3 regions of the Mycobacterium bourgelatii genome follow, and region 1 is predicted to be linked to each of the others. Evidence: riboswitches for the same ligand, from Rfam matches in the RefSeq annotation. Region 1 holds a riboswitch; each other region holds the start of a gene.
What was found. Region 1 has a riboswitch for cobalamin ahead of G6N68_RS12800 (PPE family protein). Riboswitches for the same ligand answer to the same signal wherever they lie in the genome.
Positions count from the first base shown of each region.

Region 2: another riboswitch for cobalamin. It lies ahead of metE (5-methyltetrahydropteroyltriglutamate--homocysteine S-methyltransferase); the one in region 1 lies ahead of G6N68_RS12800 (PPE family protein).
Region 3: another riboswitch for cobalamin. It lies ahead of G6N68_RS15825 (PPE family protein); the one in region 1 lies ahead of G6N68_RS12800 (PPE family protein).

Region 1 is NZ_BLKZ01000001.1:2,943,360-2,950,977, forward strand. It holds gene G6N68_RS12790 (acetoacetate decarboxylase family protein) at 1-489, shown strand, start outside; gene G6N68_RS12795 (FHA domain-containing protein) at 666-3,248, shown strand; gene G6N68_RS12800 (PPE family protein) at 3,261-4,982, opposite strand; cobalamin riboswitch at 5,159-5,338, opposite strand; gene G6N68_RS12805 (GAF and ANTAR domain-containing protein) at 5,380-6,075, opposite strand; gene G6N68_RS12810 (M48 family metallopeptidase) at 6,242-7,192, opposite strand; gene G6N68_RS12815 (hypothetical protein) at 7,342-7,618, opposite strand, start outside.
Region 2 is NZ_BLKZ01000001.1:5,020,127-5,027,744, forward strand. It holds gene G6N68_RS21450 (PE family protein) at 1-4,271, opposite strand, end outside; cobalamin riboswitch at 4,563-4,800, shown strand; gene metE (5-methyltetrahydropteroyltriglutamate--homocysteine S-methyltransferase) at 4,939-7,230, shown strand; gene G6N68_RS21460 (PE family protein) at 7,330-7,618, opposite strand, start outside.
Region 3 is NZ_BLKZ01000001.1:3,641,595-3,649,212, forward strand. It holds gene G6N68_RS15810 (class I SAM-dependent methyltransferase) at 1-531, shown strand, start outside; gene G6N68_RS15815 (ABC transporter ATP-binding protein) at 528-2,276, opposite strand; gene G6N68_RS15820 (ABC transporter ATP-binding protein) at 2,273-4,045, opposite strand; cobalamin riboswitch at 4,383-4,562, shown strand; gene G6N68_RS15825 (PPE family protein) at 4,691-6,307, shown strand; gene G6N68_RS15830 (PE-PPE domain-containing protein) at 6,321-7,618, shown strand, end outside.

The DNA of each region.
Region 1 (7,618 bases):
GGCTTCGTCCGTTACACCGACACGCCCGTCGGACCTTACGACGAGGTGCTCGGAATGGTGGCCTCCCACACGGGCTTCCGTCCCTGGGGCACCGTTGCGTTTATGTCGGTCGATTCGCCGCCGAGCCTTGTGGGCGGGCGTACCAATTGGGCGATGCCCAAAACGCTGGCACGTTTCGACGGAGACCTGGTGAGTGGTAGAACCATCACCGGGACGGGCGACGACGACATGGCCTGGTCGGTCAGCGCGACGCCGCGGGTCATCGGTCCGGCGATCCCTGTCAAGGCCAAAGCCACGGCTCGTCAACAGTTCAGCGATGGCCGAGTCGGCGAATCGCTGCTGGTTTTCGCTGGTCGATTGAGAGCCGCGGTGATCACTGTCGAGGTCTCATCGGCGGGCACGCTGCGGACGTGGCTGCGTCCGGGCCGCCATGCGGGAGTTTTTATCGAGTCCGCAACCTTTACCCTCGGCGCACCACGCTTCCGCTGAACCCGGCTGCCACGCGGCTGCCTTAGTTGCTAAAGCTGGTGTGGCACAAGGGTATTCGGTTGAAGGCCGGCAGCCGGACGGGAGTGCCGGACTGGCCGAGAAAGCTACCCGAAATCCGACGGCCGGACGATTTGCCTGAGTAACTCCTGCAAACCTTGCTCGTGCCGATACAGTTGGTGCTGATGAGCCAACCAGCCGCCCCGCCTGTGACCGTGCGGTATGACGGAGCCGAGCGCACCTTCGCAGCGGGCCACGATGTAACTATCGGACGTGACCTGCGCGCCGACGTCCGCGTCGCCGATCCGCTGATCTCCAGGGTCCACTTGCTGCTGCGCTATGACCAGGGCCGGTGGACCGCTATCGACAACGGCAGCCTCAACGGGCTGTACGTGAACAACCGTCGGGTGCCGAGCGTCGACATCCACGACGGTCAGCGGGTCAACATCGGCAATCCAGATGGTCCGGCGCTGGACTTCCAGCTCGGCCGGCATCAGGGGTCGGTCGGACGACCCCCACCAACGACGGCTATGGCGATACCACCCAGGCCGAGCGGACCTATTCCGTCCCAGGCACCCCCGAGCGGGTCCCAGTGGCCCGGGCAGTCGCCACCGCCGCCGTCGACCACGCGCATGCCGGCGGCCCAGGCGCCGTCCGGGCAGCAGCCCCGGTACCCGTCCGGTCCGCAGTCGGCGGTTCGACCGCCCAGCGGACCACAGCAGCCGGCGCCGCAGATCTATCGGCCGGCAGGACCACCGCCACCGTCGGCAGCGCGCGGAGGTGGCGCGACGTCGATGATGCGGATCCTGCGGCCGGGCCGAGGGGGAGCGGGAGATGTGCCGGCGGGCGCCATCAAGATCGGCCGCGCCGAAGACAATGACATCGTCATTCCCGAGGTGCTGGCGTCGCGTCATCACGCCACGCTGATTCCTACGGCCAACGGCACCGAGATTCGCGATAACCGCAGCATCAACGGCACCTTCGTGAACGGCACCCGGGTCGAGTCGGCCGTGCTGCGCGAGGGCGACGTGGTCACGATCGGCAACATCGACCTCGTCTTCGCCAACGGTTCGCTGGCACGCCGAGAAGAGAGCCTGCTCGAAACCCGCACCGGCGGTCTGGATGTACGTGGTGTGACGTGGACGATCGAGGGCAACAAGACGCTGCTGGACAACATCTCGATCTCCGCGCGGCCCGGAATGCTCACCGCGGTCATCGGCCCATCGGGCGCGGGCAAGTCGACCTTTGCCAAGTTGGTCGCCGGATACACGCACCCGACCAGCGGCACGGTGACGTTCGAGGGGCACAACGTGCACTCCGAATACGCCTCGCTGCGCAGCAGGATCGGCATGGTCCCGCAGGATGACGTCGTGCACGGTCAGCTGACCGTCAAACAGGCGCTGATGTACGCCGCGGAGCTGCGGCTGCCGCCCGACACCACCAAGGAGGACCGCGCACAGGTCGTGGCCCGGGTGCTCGAGGAACTCGAGATGACCAAGCACCTCGAGACCAGGGTCGACAAGCTCTCCGGTGGTCAGCGCAAACGTGCGTCGGTGGCGCTGGAGTTGCTCACCGGCCCCTCGCTGCTCATCCTTGACGAGCCGACTTCGGGTCTGGACCCGGCGCTGGACCGGCAGGTCATGACGATGTTGCGGCAGCTGGCCGACGCCGGTCGTGTGGTGCTGGTGGTCACCCACTCGCTGACCTACCTCGACGTCTGCGACCAGGTGCTGCTGCTGGCTCCTGGCGGCAAGACGGCCTTCTGCGGGCCACCCAGCCAGATCGGCCCGTCCATGGGGACGACCAACTGGGCCGACATCTTCAGCACGGTCGCCGACGATCCGGATGGGGCCAAGGCCCGCTATCTGGCCAGGACGGGGCCGCCACCGCCGGTGCCACCGGCCGAGAAACCGGCGGAGTTGGGCGAGGCGGCGCATACCAGCCTGGTTCGCCAGTTCTCCACGATCGCGCGAAGACAGTTGCGGTTGATCGTCTCCGACCGCGGCTACTTCATCTTCCTGGCGATACTGCCGTTCATCATGGGTGCGCTGTCGATGTCGGTGCCTGGCGACGTCGGCTTCAATGCCCCGCCTTTGACCAGCGATGCACCCACCGAGCCTGCGCAGATTCTGGTGTTGCTCAACGTCGGTGCGGTCTTCATGGGCACGGCACTGACCATCCGCGACCTGATCGGTGAGCGGGCGATCTTCCTGCGCGAGCAGGCGGTCGGCTTGTCGACCACGGCGTATCTGCTGGCCAAGGTGTGCGTCTACACCGTGCTCGCGCTCATCCAGTCGGCGATCGTCACGGTGATCGCGCTGCTCGGGAAGCCGGGTCCCAAAGAGAGCGCTGTGGTGTTGGGTAGCGCCGCGCTGGAGTTGTATGCGGACATCGCGGCGACGACGGTCGCCTCGGCGATGCTCGGGTTGGTGCTGTCGTCGCTGGCCAAGACGAGCGAACAGATCATGCCCCTGCTCGTGGTGGCGGTGATGTCGCAGCTGGTGTTCTCCGGCGGCATGATCCCCGTGACCAACCGCTTTGGGCTCGACCAGATGTCCTGGCTCACCCCGGCCCGCTGGGGCTTTGCGACCTCGGCGTCCACTATCGACCTGACCAAGTTGTGTCCGGTTCCGCAGGTGCCCAAGGACTCACACTGGCATCACACGCCCGGCGCGTGGTTGTTCGACATGGCCATGCTGGCGGTGCTGAGCGTGTTCTACCTCAGCTTTGTGCGGTGGAAGATTCGCCTGAAGAGCGGCTGATCCGGTAGCGCGTCAGCGTTCAGGCGAGTCGGGTGGCACCTCGGGTGACGCTCCTGCGTCGGGATCCCACGTGCTCGGCATGACGGGTGCGCGGGGTCCGTCGTAGGCAGCGTCGACCAGGGTGATCAGACCTGCCGCGCGCCCGCCGTCGTCGCGGCGAACGGTGCCGGCAAAACCCAGCGTTCCACCGCCCTGGTTCGAGGCACCCACCGAAGGCTCCGCCAAGTCGTTGTCCGACTCGAGGTCCATGAACCCCCAACCCCGGTCGATTTCCTTGGCCTTGGCCCTTTTTCGCCGTTTCGCCGCGGCCTGAGCCTGCGCCGGCACGGCCGCCGCCGGGGCCTCGGCCGCATCGGAGTCCGCCGCCTTCTTTCGGGCGCCGGTAGCGGCGGACCGCTTGGCGTCCGAGCTCAGGCCGCCCATCAGATAGTCGAAGGCGGCCATCGGCGTGGGTATGCCCGCACCGGTCACTGTGGGCGGTGCAGCAGTCGGGGGTGGGGACGTGGTCGGTGTGGCAGGGGAGACCGTCGCTTCGGCGGGAGCCGGCGTGGGCGCGGGAGCGGAAGAAGGGACGGTTGGGGCAAGGGCCGCGAGTGACGGCGGTATGGGCGCAACCGGTGCCGGTGGTGGGGGCACCGCGGCCAGCGTTGCCAAACCCTTGATGCCGATCGGCGCCAGCACCGCGCCGGCGGCCAACGGGACCAGCGGAGTGATCAGCAAGGGCACCACCGCCGCAATGATCACCAAAGTTTGCTCGAGCAGGGTCTTCAGCAGTGCGATGGTGTCGGTGATGACGGTGCCGATGATTTCAACCGTGACGAACAAGATGGTGAAACCGATCGTCGCGGGATTACCCGAAGCGAACGCCGCGGTGAGATCCAGGGCGACGAAGGCGAACATCTGCGACAGGAAGGCGACATAGCTGCCGATGTCCATCGGGTAGCCCAGCGCGAACGCGATGTTGAAGGGGCTGAAGTAGGTGAGTGGATTGCCAAGGATGACCAGGTACGGGTCGAATCCGGAAAACATCGCCTGGAAGTAGGGCAGTTCCGACAGCGCGTTGATCAGCGGTTGTACATAGGTGTCGTAGAAGTCGATATAGCCGATGTCCTGCAACCACCGGAAGAAGTCCATCTGCTGGTCCGGTGGCAGCGGTAGCGCCTCAGCCGCGGCGACCTGCTGGGCATCGGCCTCGGCCACCACGATCTGCGGTGCCGCGGTGGTCTGCGGCGCGGCGGCTAATGCCGTGGACGCGATCGTCTGATAGGTGCTCATCACGGTGGCGGCCTGCACCCACATCCGCGCGTAGTCGGCCTCGTTCAGGGCGATCGGAATGGTGTTGACGCCGAAGAAATTGGTTGCCACCAATGCCCCATGGGTGGCGTGGTTGGCGGCCAACTCGGCCAGTGTCGGCATCGCCGCCAGGGCCGACGTGTAGGCGCTGGCCGCGGTCTCGTGTTGCGCGGCTATCGCGGCAGCATCGGCGCTGGCTTGGACCAGCCATCCCAGATACGGCAGATGGCCGGCCACGTACGCCATGCTGGTCGGGCCCTCCCAGTCTCCGGCCTGTACCGCGGCCAGCAGCGCGGTCAGCTCGTCGGCCGTTTCGGTGTAGGCGGTGCTCAACGACAGCCACGCCTGTGCCGCCGCGTGCAGCGGGCCGGGCCCAGGGCCGCTGCTGAGCAGGGCCGAATGCATCTCGGGCGGTGCCGCCATCCAAATCGGGGCGCTCATCGTCGGCCGCCCTTAAAGCGTGCAACGACCAGGCACCCGCGGAGGGCGCGGGGCAGTCCCTTCTGAACGGCGGCGGCGCCGCAGTGCTAATGGATCAACGACTATGGCGGCGCAGGCGCCGGATCGTGCGTGCAGCGTCATGGCAGGCTGTCTCTCTCGGGGTACACCGCCCCGGGTAGATACGACGCAATGACGCGAGTCTCCTGGCTCTCGGATCGCTGCTTGCCTCACCTTCCAGCCTTCGGCCGTGGTTCATGAGGTTTGCTCCCCGATTACAGTGGCGGGACCGCGCCGGATTCACACCGGCTTCCTGCTTCGTCATTGCCTAACGGTCGACATTCTCCCATCGTCGGCGGTGCGCCCTCCACTTCGGCTCGGACGATGTGACGCATAACGCTCAGTTCATGGCGTTGCTGGCGCGCGTATCGATCACTCGTTCCGCGATGTCGACAAGTTTGGCGTTGCTCTCCTGCGACAGGGCGCGCAACATGTCGAAGGCGCGCAGGTCGTCGACACCGTATCGCTCCATGATGATCCCTTTGGCTTGGCCGATGCGGTCACGGCTGGACAGCGCCGCCTGCAGTTGTTCGTCGTGGCGGCCGGCCAGAATCGCCGCCGCCGCGTGCGCCGCCAGTACGGTGCCGATGGTCTCGGACTCGGCGTCCCAGACGTTGGGCTGAAATGCGAACAGGTTGAGCGCGCCGGCGGTGCGGTCGGCGGTAAACAGCTTGAACGACAGCCCGCTGAGCACGCCTAGTTCGATTGCCGCTGGTGAGTACCGTGGCCAGCGCGCTTCGTTTCGGAAGTCGTCAGTCCTGACGATCGTGTCGTGCAGCGCGGCCTGAGCGCAGGGCCCCTCTTGGAAGTCGTGTTGAAGCTGGTCCAGTTTCGCAGGTAGCTCGTCCACGCTCCCCAGCGATTCGAATCTTCCGTTGCCGTGAATCAACAAAACTCCAGCGGTGTCGGTGTCTGGTATCAGCTCAATTGCGGCGGCGGCGACGTCGTTCAGGATCTCCTCGACGGTGCGTGGGGTCGCGATGGTCTGTGCCAGCTTCGCCATGCGTATCGCAAGATCGTGCTTTTCCCGCGTCATGTGGAAGGTTTACCCATCAGGACAAATCGCACACGGTAATCGTCACTGGGATCGGTGTTGTCCCACGTCAATGCCATCTATACGCACTGAGCGGCACCCACGCGGGCGCCGCTCAGCGGTCCTTGGGTAACCCAAGCAATCAGGAATGTGGTGGCTACTGTGGTGGCTACGGCGTCCAGGTGCGGGTAGGGGGCGGTGACCACTGCGGCGGCATCTGGGTTGCCCCCGGCGCAGGCATCTGGGGCGGCATTTGTGCGGGAACGTGAGCCGGAACTACGGGCGCCAGCTGAGTCGGCCGGAAGAACAGCGACCCCGCGATGGCCCTGTTTCGCAGCGCCGCTGCACGCCAGGTGTTCACCGGGTGCGAGGCCATCATGTTTGCCAGCCAGACGAAGAATCCGGTCTCCGTGCTGGCCCGGTTTGCCATCTCGTCAAAACTCACCGACCTGAGCAAATACTTGCCGGCGCTGAGCACGCCGATGGCGCGAGCAGCGCCCGCGGGGCGAAACGCGTAGCCATAATTGTCGGCCGTGTACTCCATCGACCGCGACAACGACGAGCCCAGGAACGGGATCTTCATCGCCAACTGGGCGAGCTGCCGCCAGTAGGACGCGTGGCCCGCTGCGATGTGACCGACCTCGTGTCCGATGACGAAGGCGAGCGCTTCGGGGTCGCGAGCCTGGCCACCGATTTCGAACAGGTCGCTGTAAACGCAGACGTAGCGGCGCAAGCCGTGGCCGCTGGCGAAGGCGTTGATCTGGCCGTTTCCAAGCACGACGTATGCGTCGGGCACCTCGCTGAGGCCGAACCGTTGCGCGGCTTCAACGACGAGCCAGTAGCCCTCGGGAAATTGGGTGGGAGACATCTTGACACCGTTGGCGCGCTGCCGGCCGTACATCAGGCCCCGACCCAGGTAGAGCAGCACCGGGAACAGCAGAATCGACAGCCACAGCATGCTGATCTTGCCCGAGAACGCCACCGCAAGCGCCACCAGATACACGACCACGCTGGACACGATGACCAGCACGAGCAGCCCGATCTCCCAGGGATGCCGCTGGGGTTGGTGGGCGTGGAAGTGTCCGTGATGGGGTGCCGGCGGCGACTCCAAGATGGCCATAACAGTTGTGTCCTCGAAGGTCAGGCAGTCCGGTGGATCCGGGCGACACTAGAGTCCGGGGCCGTCCTTGGAGGATTCTTGATGAATTCTTGGAACCGCTGAGCGGGCCGGCGCTTATGCGATCGATGCAGGTCAGCGGGCCAGGCTCGTCATGGATGCGCGGCCAGGAAAGTCTCGTTCGGTAGCCCGGCGCTCAGCCGCTCGACATCGAAGGGCTGCTCGATAAGGGTCGCGAGCCGCTGTGCATCGACGAGAACGCTGACCTCGGCGGTCTGACGCACGAACAGCCGGAGAACGTACGGGTAGAGCCGCCGCATCAAAGCACGTTCCGGGCGGGTGCAGCGCGCAGCGCAGTAGCCGACGTGCCCGATCTCGTCGGTCAATATCTCGGTGTAGAGGCGGTCGATCCGTTCCGCCACGTCTGGC
Region 2 (7,618 bases), 2.1 Mb from region 1:
CCAGTGCCTCCGGGTCCCAACGCCGAGCCGAGACCGCCGGCCCCACCGGTGCCACCCGTCCCGCCCACGCCGACTGCGCCGGTCCCGCCGGTCGCGCCGGGGGTCGAGCCCGCGCCGCCGGCACCGCCGGAACCACCCGCGCCGGCTTGTCCGCCGACGCCACCCTTCCCACCGGTGCCGCCCTTCGGGTTGAAGATGTCGCCGTCGGCGCCGCCGCCACCCGTGCCGCCCGTACCACCGGTGCCGCCCTGGCCGCCGGTGCCGCCGGCCCCGCCCACGCCTTGAGCGCCCTTCGTGCCGGCTACCGCTGTGCCGCCGGCCCCACCGTTTCCACCGGCACCACCGGTCGCGCCGGTGCCACCGACTCCCCCTTCGCCGCCGCCACCGCCGGTGCCGCCGGCGCCAGCGTCAAACGTGCCTTTGCCGCCCGTGCTGCCCTGTTGTCCCGTGGCGCCGATCCCGCCGGTGCCGCCCTTACCGCCGGCTCCGCCCGCTCCACCGTTGCCGTTGGTGGTGCCACCGGCGCCACCGGCGCCACCGGTTCCTCCGGTTCCGCCGATGGCGTTCTCGCCGCCGCCCCCGCCCGTACCGCCGGCGCCGCCGGTCCCGCCGTTGCCGACCTTTCCAGCCGCGCCCCCGTCACCGCCGACGCCGCCGGCGCCACCGACCTGGCCGGGGCGGATGCCGATGCCGCCGCTTCCGCCGGCCCCGCCAGTGCCACCATTGCCGCTCAGTTGCCCCCCATTGCCGCCATTGCCCCCCGCGCCACCCGTGCCCGCTTGGCCGAAGGTCGAGGGAAAGCCGCCGTCGCCGCCCCGTCCGCCGGTACCGCCGTTGCCGATAGACCCGCCGTCACCGCCATGCCCGCCGGCGCCGCCGGTCCCGCCGTTACCGCTGAGGATGTCGATGCCGGCGTTGCCGCCATTGCCGCCGTTGCCGCCGTGGGCTGCCTGGCCGGTCGCACCGTTCTGACCTGGTTGGGATCCGCCTCCCCCGGCGCCCCCTACACCCGCGGCACCGGCGTTGCCGCCGTTGCCGCCGCTACCGCCGTTGGCTGCCCCACCCATAGCGGTGTCGGGGGCACTGGCCCCGTGACCGCCGTTGGCGCCGCTTCCGGCATTACCGCCGGCACCACCGGCACCGCCGACCCCTTGTTGGCCATTTAAACCGACGTACCCTTTCCCGCCGGCGCCGCCGTCACCGCCTATGCCGCCCGAACCGCCCTTACCGCCGGATCCCCCGGCCTGACCGTTGCCGCCTTGCGTGGTGGCGTCGGCACCAGCGACGCCGTCGGCGCCGTTGCCGCCTGTGCCGCCGACCCCGCCGGTACCGCCCTTCCCGCCGAAGCCGCCCAGCTTGCCGCCATCACCGCCGGCACCGCCGGCCCCGCCCATCCCGCCGGTGCCGCCGTCACCACCGGATTGGCCCTTACTACCGAACGAGAGACCTGGGGTGCCCTGGCCGCCGGCGCCGCCGGCGCCACCGTTACCACCGTTGCCGTACAGACCGCCGTCGCCGCCGCGGCCACCGGCCGCTCCGGGGGCGCCGAACGCGGTGTTGTCGGCGCCGCTGCCGCCATTGCCGCCATTCCCGCTGCCGCCGAACGTGGTGCTGGTGCTGCCGTTTTCCCCGTTGGTGGAGCCGGAGCCGCCGGCCCCACCGACTCCGCCGGCACCGCTGTTGCCTCCATTCCCACCTTTTCCACCGACGCCATCGTTGACGCCCCATGTGCCGGCGGCGCCGTTACCGCCGTTGCCGGCGACGCCGCCGACCCCGCCCTTGCCGCCGGCACCACCCACGCCATCGATGCCCGCGTTTCCATTCGCACTCGCGGTGCCGCCAGTCCCCCCGTTTCCGCCGGTCCCGCCGTTGCCGCCCTTACCTGCGTGCCCCCCGTCCTGACCGTTCGCTCCCAAGGTTGAGCCATTGTCACCGTCTCGCCCGTCCCCGCCGATCCCGCCGGAGCCGCCATTACCACCGCCCCCACCGACCCCACCGTCGCCCCCGTCGGCCCCGCCCTTACCGCCAGCCCCGCCGGCCCCGCCGTTTCCGCCGTTGCCGCCGTCGGTACCGGAGGAACCCGCTTCCCCGAACGTGGTGCCGTCTGCACCGGCCAGGCCGTTGCCGCCCACGCCGCCAGCCCCGCCGTTGCCCACCCGCCCACCGTCGCCCCCGGCACCGCCGGCGCCTCCATTCGGCGAGGTAGCGTTGCCAGGAGCCCCGAAGCCGCCGCGGCCGCCGTTGCCACCGGTGGTCGGGCTGAGGCCATGAGCACCGTCGACACCCGCGGCGGTGGTGCTGGCACCGCCGGCACCTCCGGCGCCACCGGCGCCCGGGTCACCACCCTTCCCGCCGGCCCCGCCGGTGCCAAAGCCGGTGCCCTGGTTGACGCTCCAGGAGCCGGTTGCGCCCCTGGCGCCGTCTCCGGCGATCCCGCCGGCGCCACCGTCACCGCCGGCGCCTCCGACACCCTGGCTGCCGGCGTGACCCGAAGTCGCTTGCGCCGCACCGCCGGCCCCGCCGGCGCCGCCGGAACCGCCTGCCCCGCCGATGCCGCCATCAAAACCATCCGCGCCCTTGCTGCCCGCCCCCGGGCGGAATTCACCGTTGGCTCCCTTGCCGCCGGCACCGCCGGCCCCGCCTTTGCCCCCGGCGCCACCATCACCGCCGTTACCGGCCAGGGTTCCGCCCGCGCCGCCAGCCCCGCCGACACCACCGGCCCCACCGACGTCGCCCGTTCCGCCCGATCCGCTTCCCGCATCGACGCGCGACACACCATCCTTCCCGGCCATCCCGTCGCCGCCCCTACCACCGACCCCACCATTGCCCACGACGCCGGCATCACCGCCGGCCCCACCCCGACCACCGTCGCCACCGGCCTCCGTTGCCGCCGCGCCGTTACCGCCAGCCCCGCCGTTACCGCCGTCACCCGCTCCGTGATCACCGGCGGTCGCACCGGCCGCGCCAGTCCGCCCGCCAACCCCGCCCGCAGCGCCGCCCTTACCACCGGCACCGCCAATACCCGCGTCACCACCACGGCCGCCCGCCCCGCCGTTACCGGCAACCAATCCGGTGCCCCCATCGCCGCCGGCGCCACCGTCACCGGCCGCCCCGCCCAGCCCCCCGGAACCGCCAGCACCCCCATTTCCGGCCAGCCCGGCCTTCCCCAACAGACCACTGGCGCCGCCGGCGCCACCCACACCACCGTCACCGCCGGACCCACCGGACCCACCAAGGCCACCGTTGCCACCAATCGCGCCGTCACCACCGGCGCCCAGCGGGTTCGCCGTGCCATGGGCACCCGCCCCACCCACACCACCGGCCGCGCCAACCCCGCCGGCACCGCCAACGCCGCCGGCGCCGCCGGCGCCGCCGTCACCGATCAGCAAACCCCCGCGGCCGCCCGCTCCACCGGTACCACCGGCAGCGCCAGCTCCACCGCCAGATCCGTTGCCCCCGTTCCCGGCTGGGTTACCGGCGGAACCGGGGTCACCGGGGGCACCCGTCACCAGCCCGTCCATACCGGCTGTGCCCGTACCGCCGACACCACCCGCGCCGCCACTGCCGAAGTACCCGGCATTACCGCCGACCCCGCCGGTCCCGCCACCGACCCCGCCCATGCCGCCGACCCCGCCATTGCCGAAGATCCCTGCGCTGCCACCGGCGCCCCCGGTGCCTGCACCGGATCCGCCAACGCCACCAGCGCCGCCCGCGCCAAACAACCATCCGCCGGCACCCCCGGTCCCACCGGCGGCGCCAGCTCCGCCCGCACCCCCGGTCCCGCCCACACCGAAGATCCCGGCCGCACCGCCGTTTCCGCCGACCTGGCCTACGCCGCCAGCCGCGCCGGCACCGCCGTTGCCAACCAACAACCCGCCCGGACCACCCGACTCCCCCGGGGCCAACCCGCTCACACCATCACCAATCAACGGACGCCCCAACAACGTTTGGGTCGGCCAGTTCACCGCGTCCAGCAAAACCTGCGCAACATTGGCCGACTCGGCGCTCGCATACGAATCCGCCCCTGTGGCGAGCGCCCGCACAAACTGGTCCTGAAACAGCGCCAGCCGGGTGCTCAGGACCTGATATTCCCGACCGTGTGCGCCGAACAACGCCGCGATCGCGGTCGACACCTCATCCTCGGCCGCGGCCAGCACGGCCGTGGTCGACGCCGCCGCCCCCGCATTCGCCGTACCGATCGACGTCCCGATCTCTACCAAATCCGCGGCCGCCACTGACAACAATTCCGGTGCAACACTGATGAACGACATCCCGCGACCTCCCAGCCGGCGACAGCCGGAATCTGCGATCAATGCCGGCTAAAGAGACAACAAATGGCAGGACCGACCCCCGGACGATCAGGGTGCGGAAGTGCGATTTGTCACAATTCCGGGTGCAGCACAGCTGAGCATTGGTCAAATTCACTAACGCGTAAGCAAATTAATGTGCTCTTTGCACAGGCCCATAGAGATGGCCGACTTGCTCACCGAAAAACCCCCTGGTGCAGACGATCGGATCGAGCCAACGGAACCGCCGAGACGCACGTGCAGGCCCGGCGTAGCCTTGACCGTGCAGTCGGTCTGCCGACGCCCAGGTGGCGCCGGCATCGAAACGAAGCATGACGCCTCGTGAGAGGGAACCCGGTGCGAGTCCGGGACTGTCCCGCAGCGGTATGCAGGAACGACCGCCGTCATAAGGCACTGGTCCCTAGAAATCCGGGACTGGGAAGCGACGGCCAGTAGGAGCACCACCGGGTGCGCGCCTGTGAGTCCGAAGACCTGCCGGCTGTGCCGGACGCGCCGCGTCCGGCGGCTCAGCGCCTCGTGGAATGGGCGTTTGGTCGTACCGGTAGTGGTTATGCGCCTGGATGTGCACCGCAAACCGGATCGGCTATTCGTCCGCGGGCGGTGACCACCCCGTCGATTGAAGGACCGTCTCGTGATCCAGCTGGCAAATCGAAAATCATTCACCGCGACCATCATTGGCTCTCCCCGCATAGGCCCGCGCCGCGAACTGAAACGCGCCACCGAGGGCTATTGGGCCGGGCGCACCACCCGCTCCGACCTCGAGTCCATCGCAGCCGACCTGCGTCGCGACACCTGGGCGGGATTGGCCGCCGCAGGCCTGGATTCGATCCCGGTGAACACCTTCTCGTACTACGACCAGATGCTCGACACCGCGGTTCTGCTCGGTGCGCTGCCGGCGCGGGTCGACAAGATCTCCGACGACCTTGATCGGTACTTTGCGGCCGCGCGGGGGAACGAGGACATCGCGCCGCTTGAGATGACGAAGTGGTTCGATACCAACTACCACTACCTGGTACCCGAGATCGGGCCGTCGACCAAGTTCGCGCTGCACCCCGACAAGGTGCTGTCCGAGCTGAAAGAGGCTCAGGCGCAAGGCATTCCAGCCCGCCCGGTCGTCATCGGCCCGCTCACCTTCCTGTTGCTGAGCAAGGGGGTGGACGGCACGGCTCGACCGATCGGGCGGCTGATCGAACTGCTCCCGATCTACTCCGAACTGCTCGCACTGCTCGCCGACAGCGGCGCCGAGTGGGTGCAGTTCGATGAACCCGTGCTGGTGACCGACATCTCGCCGGACGCACCCGCGCTGGCCGAGGCCGTCTACAACACCTTGGGCAAGGTGAAGAACCGGCCGGCGATTTACGTCGCCACCTATTTCGGCGATCCCGGCCCCGCGTTGGCGGCCCTGGCCCGCACCCCGGTCGAGGCCATCGGTGTCGATTTCGTGGCCGGCGCGCAAACGTCGGTGGCCGGTGCGCCGGAACTGGCCGACAAAACACTGGTCGCGGGCGTCGTCGACGGACGCAACATCTGGCGCACAGACCTGGAGGCGGCGCTGGACAAGCTGGCTTCGCTACACGGATCGGCCGGCGCCATTGCGGTGTCGACGTCGTGTTCCACCATGCATGTGCCGTATTCGCTGGAACCGGAAACCGACCTGGACGACGCCTTGCGCAGCTGGCTGGCGTTCGGGGCCGAGAAGGTGGGTGAGGTCGTCGTGCTCGCGAAGGCACTGCGCGAGGGACGCGACGCCGCCGGAAGGATTGCGGACGAGATCGCGGCGTCCAATGCCGCGGTCGCATCGCGCAAGCGCGATCCGCGTCTGCGCAACGAGCAGGTGCGAAGCCGCATCGACTCGATCGTCGCGTCGGGCACCCACCGGGGTGAGGCGGCGCAGCGCCGCGCCAGCCAGGACGCCCGGCTGCAGCTGCCGCCCCTGCCGACGACGACGATCGGTTCGTATCCGCAGACCCCGGCGATTCGCAAGGCACGAGCCGCCCTGCGGGCCGGCGAGATCGACCATGCCGAGTACGTCCGGCGGATGCGGGCCGAGATCGCCGACGTCATCGAGTTGCAGGAGCAACTGGGGCTGGACGTGCTAGTCCACGGTGAGCCGGAACGCAACGACATGGTGCAGTACTTCGCCGAACAGCTGGAGGGCTTCTTCGCCACGCAGAACGGCTGGGTGCAGTCGTACGGCAGCCGCTGTGTACGTCCGCCGATCCTGTACGGCGACGTGTCCCGCACCCAACCGATGACGGTGGACTGGATCTCGTACGCACAATCGCTGACCGAGAAGCCGGTCAAGGGGATGCTCACCGGGCCCGTCACCATCCTGGCGTGGTCGTTCGTGCGCGACGACCAGCCATTGGCCGACACCGCCTACCAAGTGGCGCTGGCCATTCGCGACGAGACCGTGGACCTGGAAGCCGCCGGTATTGCCGTGATCCAGGTGGACGAGCCCGCGCTGCGTGAGCTACTGCCGCTGCGCCGTGCGGACCAGAAGGAGTATTTGCGTTGGGCCGTAGGCTCTTTCCGTCTGGCCACCTCCGGCGTCGCCGATTCGACGCAGATCCACACTCACCTGTGTTACTCGGAATTCGGCGAGATCATCGGCGCCATCGCCGACCTGGACGCCGATGTGACTTCCATCGAGGCGGCGCGATCGCGCATGGAGGTGCTGGACGACCTCAACGCGGTCGGCTTCGCCAACAGCGTGGGACCGGGTGTTTACGACATCCACTCGCCGCGGGTGCCCAGCACCGCGGAGATGGCCGAGTCGCTGCGTGCGGCCTTGCGCGCGGTGCCGGCCGAACGGCTGTGGGTCAATCCCGACTGCGGTCTCAAGACCCGCACCGTCGACGAGGTGACCGCGTCGCTGCGCAACATGGTCGCCGCGGCGCGCGAGGTCCGCGCGGAACTCTGACGCCGACCGTCACGCTGGCGCGGCGCTCGACGTGCAGCGCCACGCTGGCGTGACACTCGGCGACGGCATGCGACCGCTCGGCGTCCGCGGCAGCCCGGATTAGGGCGAGCCGGCGCCTCCAGCGCCGCCGGTGCCGCCGGTGCCGCCAGTGGTGTCGGTGTGGATGCCGCCACTGTCGCCGGGTAGTCCACCATCGCCTTCGTTGCCAAGGCTGCCCGTGCCGCCAGTACCGCCGGTACCGCCCGCTCCGCCGTTGCCGCCTTGGCCGTTGGTGCCGGAGTCACCGCCGTTGCCGCCGGTGCCGCCCTGGCCGCCGGTGCCGCCGTTCGTAAAGGTGCTGCTGCCGCCGGTGCCGCCGATGCCACCTACGCCGCCGACACCGCCGATG
Region 3 (7,618 bases), 700 kb from region 1:
CGACTCGACAATGGCCGGGTGCACTGGTTCGACCTCGATCTGCCCGACGTCATTGCCTTGCGCCGCAAGTTCTTCCGTGACAGCGACCGCCGTACCATGATCGCCGGCTCGGTCCTCGACACCGACTGGTTCGACGTGCTGGCCGCCTCCCCCGGCCCGTACCTTTTTCTCAGCGAAGCGGTCCTGATCTATCTCCGCGACGACGAGGTGCACCAAGCGCTCACCCAAATCCGTGACCGCTTCCCGGGTTCGCAGATCGCGTTCGACACCGCCGGCAAGAAGATGATCGACAACCAGCACAAGAACAAATCGTTGGCGCAGGTGCGCGGCCGCATGCAATGGGTCTGCGACGAACCACGCGACCTCGAGCGCTGGGGTCTGCAGTTGCTCGACACCAGAACGCTGGCGACCCCACAGCCCGACATCGCCAAAACCTGGCCGTGGCAACGTCGTTACGGCATGGCGTTGATTTCGCGCCTGTCTCCGGCCATGGTCAACGTCTACAAGTTCAACCTGTTCCGACTCGGTTAGGACGACTGCAGATGCCAACCGCGCGCGCGTAGCCGTTCTTCCCAGAACCGGGCGTAGGTGCCGCCCGCGGTGACCAACTGTTCGTGGCGTCCGCGCGCGGTGATCCGACCGGATTCGACAACGAGGATCTGGTCGGCGTCCAGCACCGTCGAAAGGCGATGCGCCACAACGATAACCGTGCGGTCGCGGGCCAACTCACGGATGGCGCCCGCCACCGCGGCCTCGTTGACGGCGTCGAGCGCGGCGGTGGCTTCGTCCAGCAGCACGATGGGCGCGTTCTTGCGCAGCGCGCGGGCGATCGCAACGCGCTGCCTTTCCCCACCGGAAAGTGCCGCTCCCCCTTCACCGACGCGAGCGTTCCACCCGTCGGGGAGACGATCGATCACCTCGTCGAGGCGGGCGATGGCGGCGACTCTCTGCAGTTCGCTCTCCGTGGCGTCGGGATCGGCCATCCGCAGGTTGTCGGCGATGGTGCCGTCGAAAAGGTAGGCGTCCTCGAACACGTTCGCGGTCAGCCTCGCGACGTTGTGGGTGCCGACTTCGCGCAAATCGTTGCCGCCGAGCAAGATGCTGCCGTCATCCACATCGAACAAGCGGCCGATCAAACGCAGCAGCGTGGTCTTTCCGGCACCGGACGGGCCGACGATCGCGGTGAGGCTGCCACTCGGGATGGTCGCATCGACGCCCCGAATCACCTCTCGGCCATCCTCGTAGCCGAAACGCACCCCTCGCAATTGAATGTCGGTGCCGGCCGGCATCACCGCGCGATCCGGTTCCGGCAGCGGCGGCACGGCAAGCAGGTCGCGCACCCGGACGATCGCGTCGGCCGTGACTTGAACATGGCCGGCGAGATCGCCCAGCTGCGAGATCGGATCGATCATTCGCAGGGTGATGATCAGCAGACCGATCATCGTCGGCAGCGCCAGCTCACCGCGCAAGGTCAGGGCGACCGTCAGCGCGATGACCATCGTGACGACCAGCTGCATCGTGCCGAAGCAGGCGATCAGACCCCACGCTCCGCGAATGGTCAGCCGGGACTGCGAGTGTTGTTGGCGGGTAAGGGATTCCTCGAGGGTGCCGAGCTCGCGGCGGTTGAGGACGCCGTAGGCGCGCAGCGTCGGTTGCATGCGGGCGTACTCGACGATCCGCGACGCGGTCGCGCCGATGTCGGTCTCGTACTGGGCGTCGTTGCGGTGCACGATCCCCATGAACATCCGCAGGGCGAGTACGCACAACACGGCGCCGACGGTCAAAGCCAGCCCGATTCGCCAGTCGCTCAGGTAACTACCCACGATCAGGGTGGCAGGTGCGCTCACGCCGACGACCAGGTGGCGCAGCAGGTGTGCCGGAAAATCCGCCACGTCAACGGCATCCTTGCTGACCAGCCGCGCGACCGGCCCGGTGCGGTCGGCACCGAACCAGCCGACGGGCAGGGCGGCCAGTTGGTTCCCGATCCGGCTGTGAAAGCTGGTCAGCACGCCCGTCCCGACCAGATAGCCCAATGACGTGCTCCATGCCAGCAATGCATGGTGCACAACGACCGTCACGCCGATCGCCGCGGTCCAGAACCAGAGCTGACCCCACTGGGTAGGCCGGTGAATCAGCGCAGCGATCAGCGGAACGACAAACAGGAACCCCAGGCCCTGCAGAACTCCTTGCACGCCTTGCACGACCAGCATCGTGCGCAGATTTCGGCGCCCACGATCGTCGAGCAACTCGAGCAGGTACCGAATGATGATGCTCACCGCCGAACCTCCAGTTGCTCGGCGACCTCGAGTTCGGTGTTCCTCTCCTGCTCCCACAGCCGTGCGTAGATTCCGTTGTTGCCCAGCAATTCCGGGTGCGTACCGGCTTCGGCGATGCGGCCGCGGTCTAGTACGACGATGGCGTCGGCACCCCGAATCGTGTTGAGCCGGTGGGCGATCACCAGTACCGTCCGGCCACGCGCGACCTCACTGAGTGCCTCCTGGATGCGGGCCTCGTTTTCCGGGTCGGCGCTTGCGGTGGCCTCGTCGAGCACCAGGATGGGACGGTCGGCCAGGATCGCCCGGGCGATGCAGACGCGCTGTCGTTCACCGCCGGACAGCGCCGCGTCTTCGCCGACAACCGATTCGAAGCCGCGCGGCAATGCTTCGATCGTGGACAAGATTTGGGCTTTCGCCGCTGCGCTGCGCACCGCCACGTCGTCGGCGTCGGGGCGACCGAGACGGATGTTGTCGCGAATGCTCATGGCCGACAACAGATGCGAGTCTTGGAAGACAAACGCGACGTGTTGATACAACTCGGCCGGGTCTATGTCGCGCAGATCGACTCCGTACAGTTCGACCGAACCTTCGCACGGGTCGTTGAATCTGGGCAACAGCTTGGCCAAGGTCGACTTCCCGGAACCGGACGGGCCGACCAGCGCGGTGATCGTCCCGCGATCGAGACGAAGGTCTATTCCGTTGAGTGCGACCGTGTCACCGTAGGTGACCCGCACGCCACGCATTTGCACTACCGGCCCGGCGGTCGCGGGATCGAGGTCGACGGGCCCATGCGGCGTCGGAAGCTCCGGGGTGGCCAGCAATTCCCGGATCTCGCGATACACCTTCAGCGCGGTGACCAAGGGGTGCACCGACATCAACAGGGTCATCCATCCTGACGTGATGACGGTGCCGAACACCAGGAACGCAATGAAAACTCCCAGCGGGAGATCACCGTTGGCGGTGAGGATTCCGCCCGTCGTCGCCACGACGAGCAGGATGCTCGGCGGTGACAGCAGTATCTCCGCGGTGACGCTCGCGACGCTGGTGGACTTGGCCCAGTCGAGGAAGAAGTGCGCGAAAGCGCGCGACACCTCCCGGAACCGTCGACTCGCCGCGCCCGGCGTGCCGAAAGCCTTCACGACACCGATGCCGTTCACGAATTCCACGGCCGCGCCGTTGAGGCGCGCCAGCCATTCCATGAACTCGGGATACTTGGTCCCCGCGCTAGCCGCGGCGCGTTGGTACGCCGCCGCCCCGGCCAACACCGGGAACAGGGTGGCCAACGCCATCCGCCAGTCGAGAACGAAGAGGTAGACGAACGCCACCAGAGGCGGCACCGCGGCCGCGCTGATCTCGACGATCGAGTGTGCGATGAGCCGGTGCAGCGCGGCTACGTCATCTTCCACGGCCTTCTTGACGATCCCGGAGTTGCGATCGCTGAACCAGCCGAGCGGCACCCTGCTCAGCTTGGCCAAGAGTTCGCGGCGGATTCGAAACGACACCCGGATGTCGGCGAGATGCGTCATCACACCCGCGGCCAGGACGCCCAATTGCCTTGCCGCCAGCGCGACGACCGCCACGATGATGATCGGCCAAACGTCGGTGTCGCCCACGAGAAGTCGCCGGCTCACCTCCACGACGGCGAACAGCGGAGCCATGCCGGCCAGCGAACTGACCGCGGCCAGCAGGCCACAGCCGATCAGAGTTGCCCTCGCTGACTTGAGAATTCCCGGCGGTTGCGCGGCTGTTGGTTCAGTGTCTGGACGCACGCACACCCTCCGTCGCAACTGTCTTGCCGCGGGCCGACCCCGTAATAAGGCTCTATCTCAGCACGTTTGAGAGCACATTTGAGGCCGAGCTGCCACCCGCGCGCAATTGCGTCAACAATAGATCTGCCGGTTCCTCATGCGAAAGATTTGCAGTAACGTCGGGGGCATTGCCTGACGCAGCGATTCGCGGGAGGTGGCTTGATGGATAAGTCCACACCTGACTTCGGCGCCGCGTTCCGTAGACGTTGCTGACTCCCCCGTACGCCCGTGCGTCGGCTAATGATCCCGGCTGACCCCGCCGTCCCGCGGCACGATTGCGCTAAGTGCAGCCCGCGGGGGCGGTGGGATGCGACAATGTCGCGCGTACGGCGATGATGATGCAGGAAGCCGGTGCAAATCCGGCGCGGTCCCGCCACTGTCATCGGGGAGCGACCCTCACAGGCCACGGCTATTGGTTGGAAGGCGAGGCGAGCGGTGATCCGAGAGCCAGGAGACTCACATCATCGCGTCCTGCTAACCCGGAGCGGAGCACTCCGGAGAGAGCTGGCGCCTTATGACGCTGCACGTGTTGCCCGGCGGTCTCCCGTCCGTACCGGCTGATGCGCTGGGCGCAGCCACGCGCTTGTCCTGCGGGACCGGTTGGCAATGACCGCCCCGGTGTGGATGGCTTTCCCGCCGGAGGTGCACTCGGCGCTGTTGTCGAGCGGCCCGGGGCCGGGTCCGCTGCTCGCCTCCGCGGCGGCATGGAGAGCGCTGAGCACCGAATACGCCGAGGCCGCCAATGAGCTGGTGGCGCTGCTAGGCACGGTCCAGGGCGGTGCCTGGGAGGGCCCGACCGCCGCGGCGTACGCCGCCGCCCACCCACCGTTTCTGGCGTGGCTGACGCAGGCCAGCGCCGACACCGCCGCGACGGCCACCCAGCAGGAGACCGTGGCCGTCGCCTACACGACCGCGCTGGCCGCCATGCCCACCCTCGGTGAGTTGGCCGCCAACCACGCCACCCACGCGGCGTTGGTGGCGACGAATTTCTTTGGGATCAACACCATTCCGATCGCGCTCAACGAGGCCGACTATGTCCGGATGTGGATTCAGGCCGCCACGACGATGAGCAGCTATCAGGGCGTCTCGGCCGCGGCATTAGGTGCATCGCCGCCACCACAACCGGCACCGGTGATCGTGAAGGCCGATGGGGTCGCCGCCCCCGCGGCTACCTCATCCGACCCGTTCACGGCGATCAGCGACTTTTTCGCGGCAGTCGAAAGAGTCTTCAACAGTGTCGGCGCCGAAAGCGGCGGCGACGTGATCTCCTACATCTTCAGCGTTCCGCCCGGCACGGATCCGGTGTCGTGGTTCGTCGGAAAGATGGGCTCCTTGTCGTCTCCGGTCACCGGCTACCCAGCCCTGTTGCAGGGCCTTACGAGCGCGGCGGGGAACAACCCCGCGTTGCTCGCGTTGGCCTACTTGTTCGGTGCGGCCGCGATCGGCTACGACCTGACGATCCAGGTCATCCAGTTTGTCGTCACCTTTCCGCTGCTAGGGGTCACCTTGGCCGCCCCGCTGCTGGCCATCCCGGCGGGACTTGCCGGGCTGGGGGCTGCCGGCGTTGTGGGCATCGTCGAGGGGGCCTTCCACGCGCACGCGGACGTGGGCGCGATCCCGGAGGCGCCCGCCATCCCCGCCGTAACCCCTGCGCCGTCGTCGGTTTCGGCCGCTGCAGCTCCGGCCGCGACCCCGCCGGCGGCAGCGCTCACGGTTGCCCCGACGACTCCGATCGCGGGTCCCACGGTTGCCACACCCCTGGGGCCCAGCGCACCACCACCCTCGGGTGTGGGCGCGGGGCCATTCCCTTACCTGGTGGGCGGCGCGGCCAGGATGAGCCTCCTGGCAGGCGCGCAGATCGGCGTCAAGCGCAAGGCCCCCCAACCGGATACCGCGGGGCTCCCGGCCGCCGCCGCGGCAGGCGCGCGCGACAAGACCCGGTCGCGCCGCAAGCGGCGGGACAAGGTCGACATGAAAGGCCGCGGTTATGAATACATGGACTTGGACGGCGGCGCGGTCGACGACCCCGGCCCCGCGGCGCCGACCGCCGCATCGGACCGGGGTGCGGGACCCCTGGGTGCCGCTGAGGCAGCACGCCATGAGCCCCTTGCCCACGCCGCCGGGCTGACCACGCTCACCGACGACGGATTCGATGGCGGGCCACGAGAGCCGATGATGCCGAGCACCTGGGCGCGGGGGCCGTCCTGGGATAGCGAATCATGAACCGGGAGGCGACATGTCTTTCCTCGTGACGCCGGAGTCGTTGGCGTCGGCGGCAGCGGACGTGGCGAATATCCGTGCGGCGCTGGACGAGGCGCGTGCGGCGGTCGCGGCTCCGACGACCACGTTGGTGGCTGCCGCCGCCGATGAAGTATCGGCCGCAGCGGCCGCGCTATTCGCTGGTTTCGGTCGGGAGTTTCAAGCGATCAGCTTGCAGGCCAACGTATTTCATCAGCAGTTTGTCGAAACGCTGAGCGCGGCAGCCGCATCCTATCTGGACATCGAGACGCTCAACGCTTCGTCTCTGATCGGTGCACCCGGCGAGGCGCTGCCCGCCGCCAGCGTTGCCACGTTGATCATGGGCGGCACGGGCAACCCCCTCCCAAATCCCGCCTATGTGAACAACATCTACAACGCCTACATCGCGCCGCTCATCGCTCCGCTGACCGCGATTCCCACCGGCTTGACCACCCCGGAGCAGGGCTTCCCGCTGACGGGTCTGAACAGTTTGACGTTCGACACGTCGATCGCGCGTGGAGTCGAAATCCTGCGGCAGGCGATCGCGGCTCAACCGGCGGACACCCAAACCGTCGTCTTCGGCTTTTCCCAGAGCGCCACCGTCATCACCAACTACCTCAACGGCATAGCCAACGGTTCGATCCTGCCGCCGAACCCGGCGGATGTACGGTTCGTGCTGGCCGGCAATCCCAACAATCCCAACGGCGGCCTGTACGAACGCTTCACCGGCCTGTACATCCCCGGCTTCAATCAGACTTTCGGCGGTGCGACCCCAAACCTGGCCTACCCCACCGACATTTACACCATCCAATACGACGGCTTCGCGCACTTCCCCCGGTACCCGCTCAACTTGCTGTCGGTCGCCAATGCCTTGGCCGGCATGTATTACGGCCACCTGAGCCCCACTCCGGCGTACGAGGCCCTGACGGCGGGTCAGCTCGCGTCCGCGGTCGTCGCGCCGGTTTCTCCGGGGGTTACTGGCAACACCACCTACCACATGATCCCGAGCCAGAACCTGCCGCTGCTGACGCCCCTGAATCTGCCGCAGCCGCTGCACAACCTGATCCAGCCGGTGGTGCGGGTGTTTGTCGATATGGGCTACGGCGATATCGGCGGACCCCACACGGAGTATGCGAATCTGCCCACCCCGGCCGGCCTGTTCCCGCTGATCAACCCGGTCACCGTCGGGAATTACCTGGTCAAGGGCGTCTTACAGGGCGTGCAGGCTGATCTGGTGTTGGCTGGTTTGCTGCCGCCGTCAGCGATGCCGGATACCTATCCCTTTGTGCCGATGCT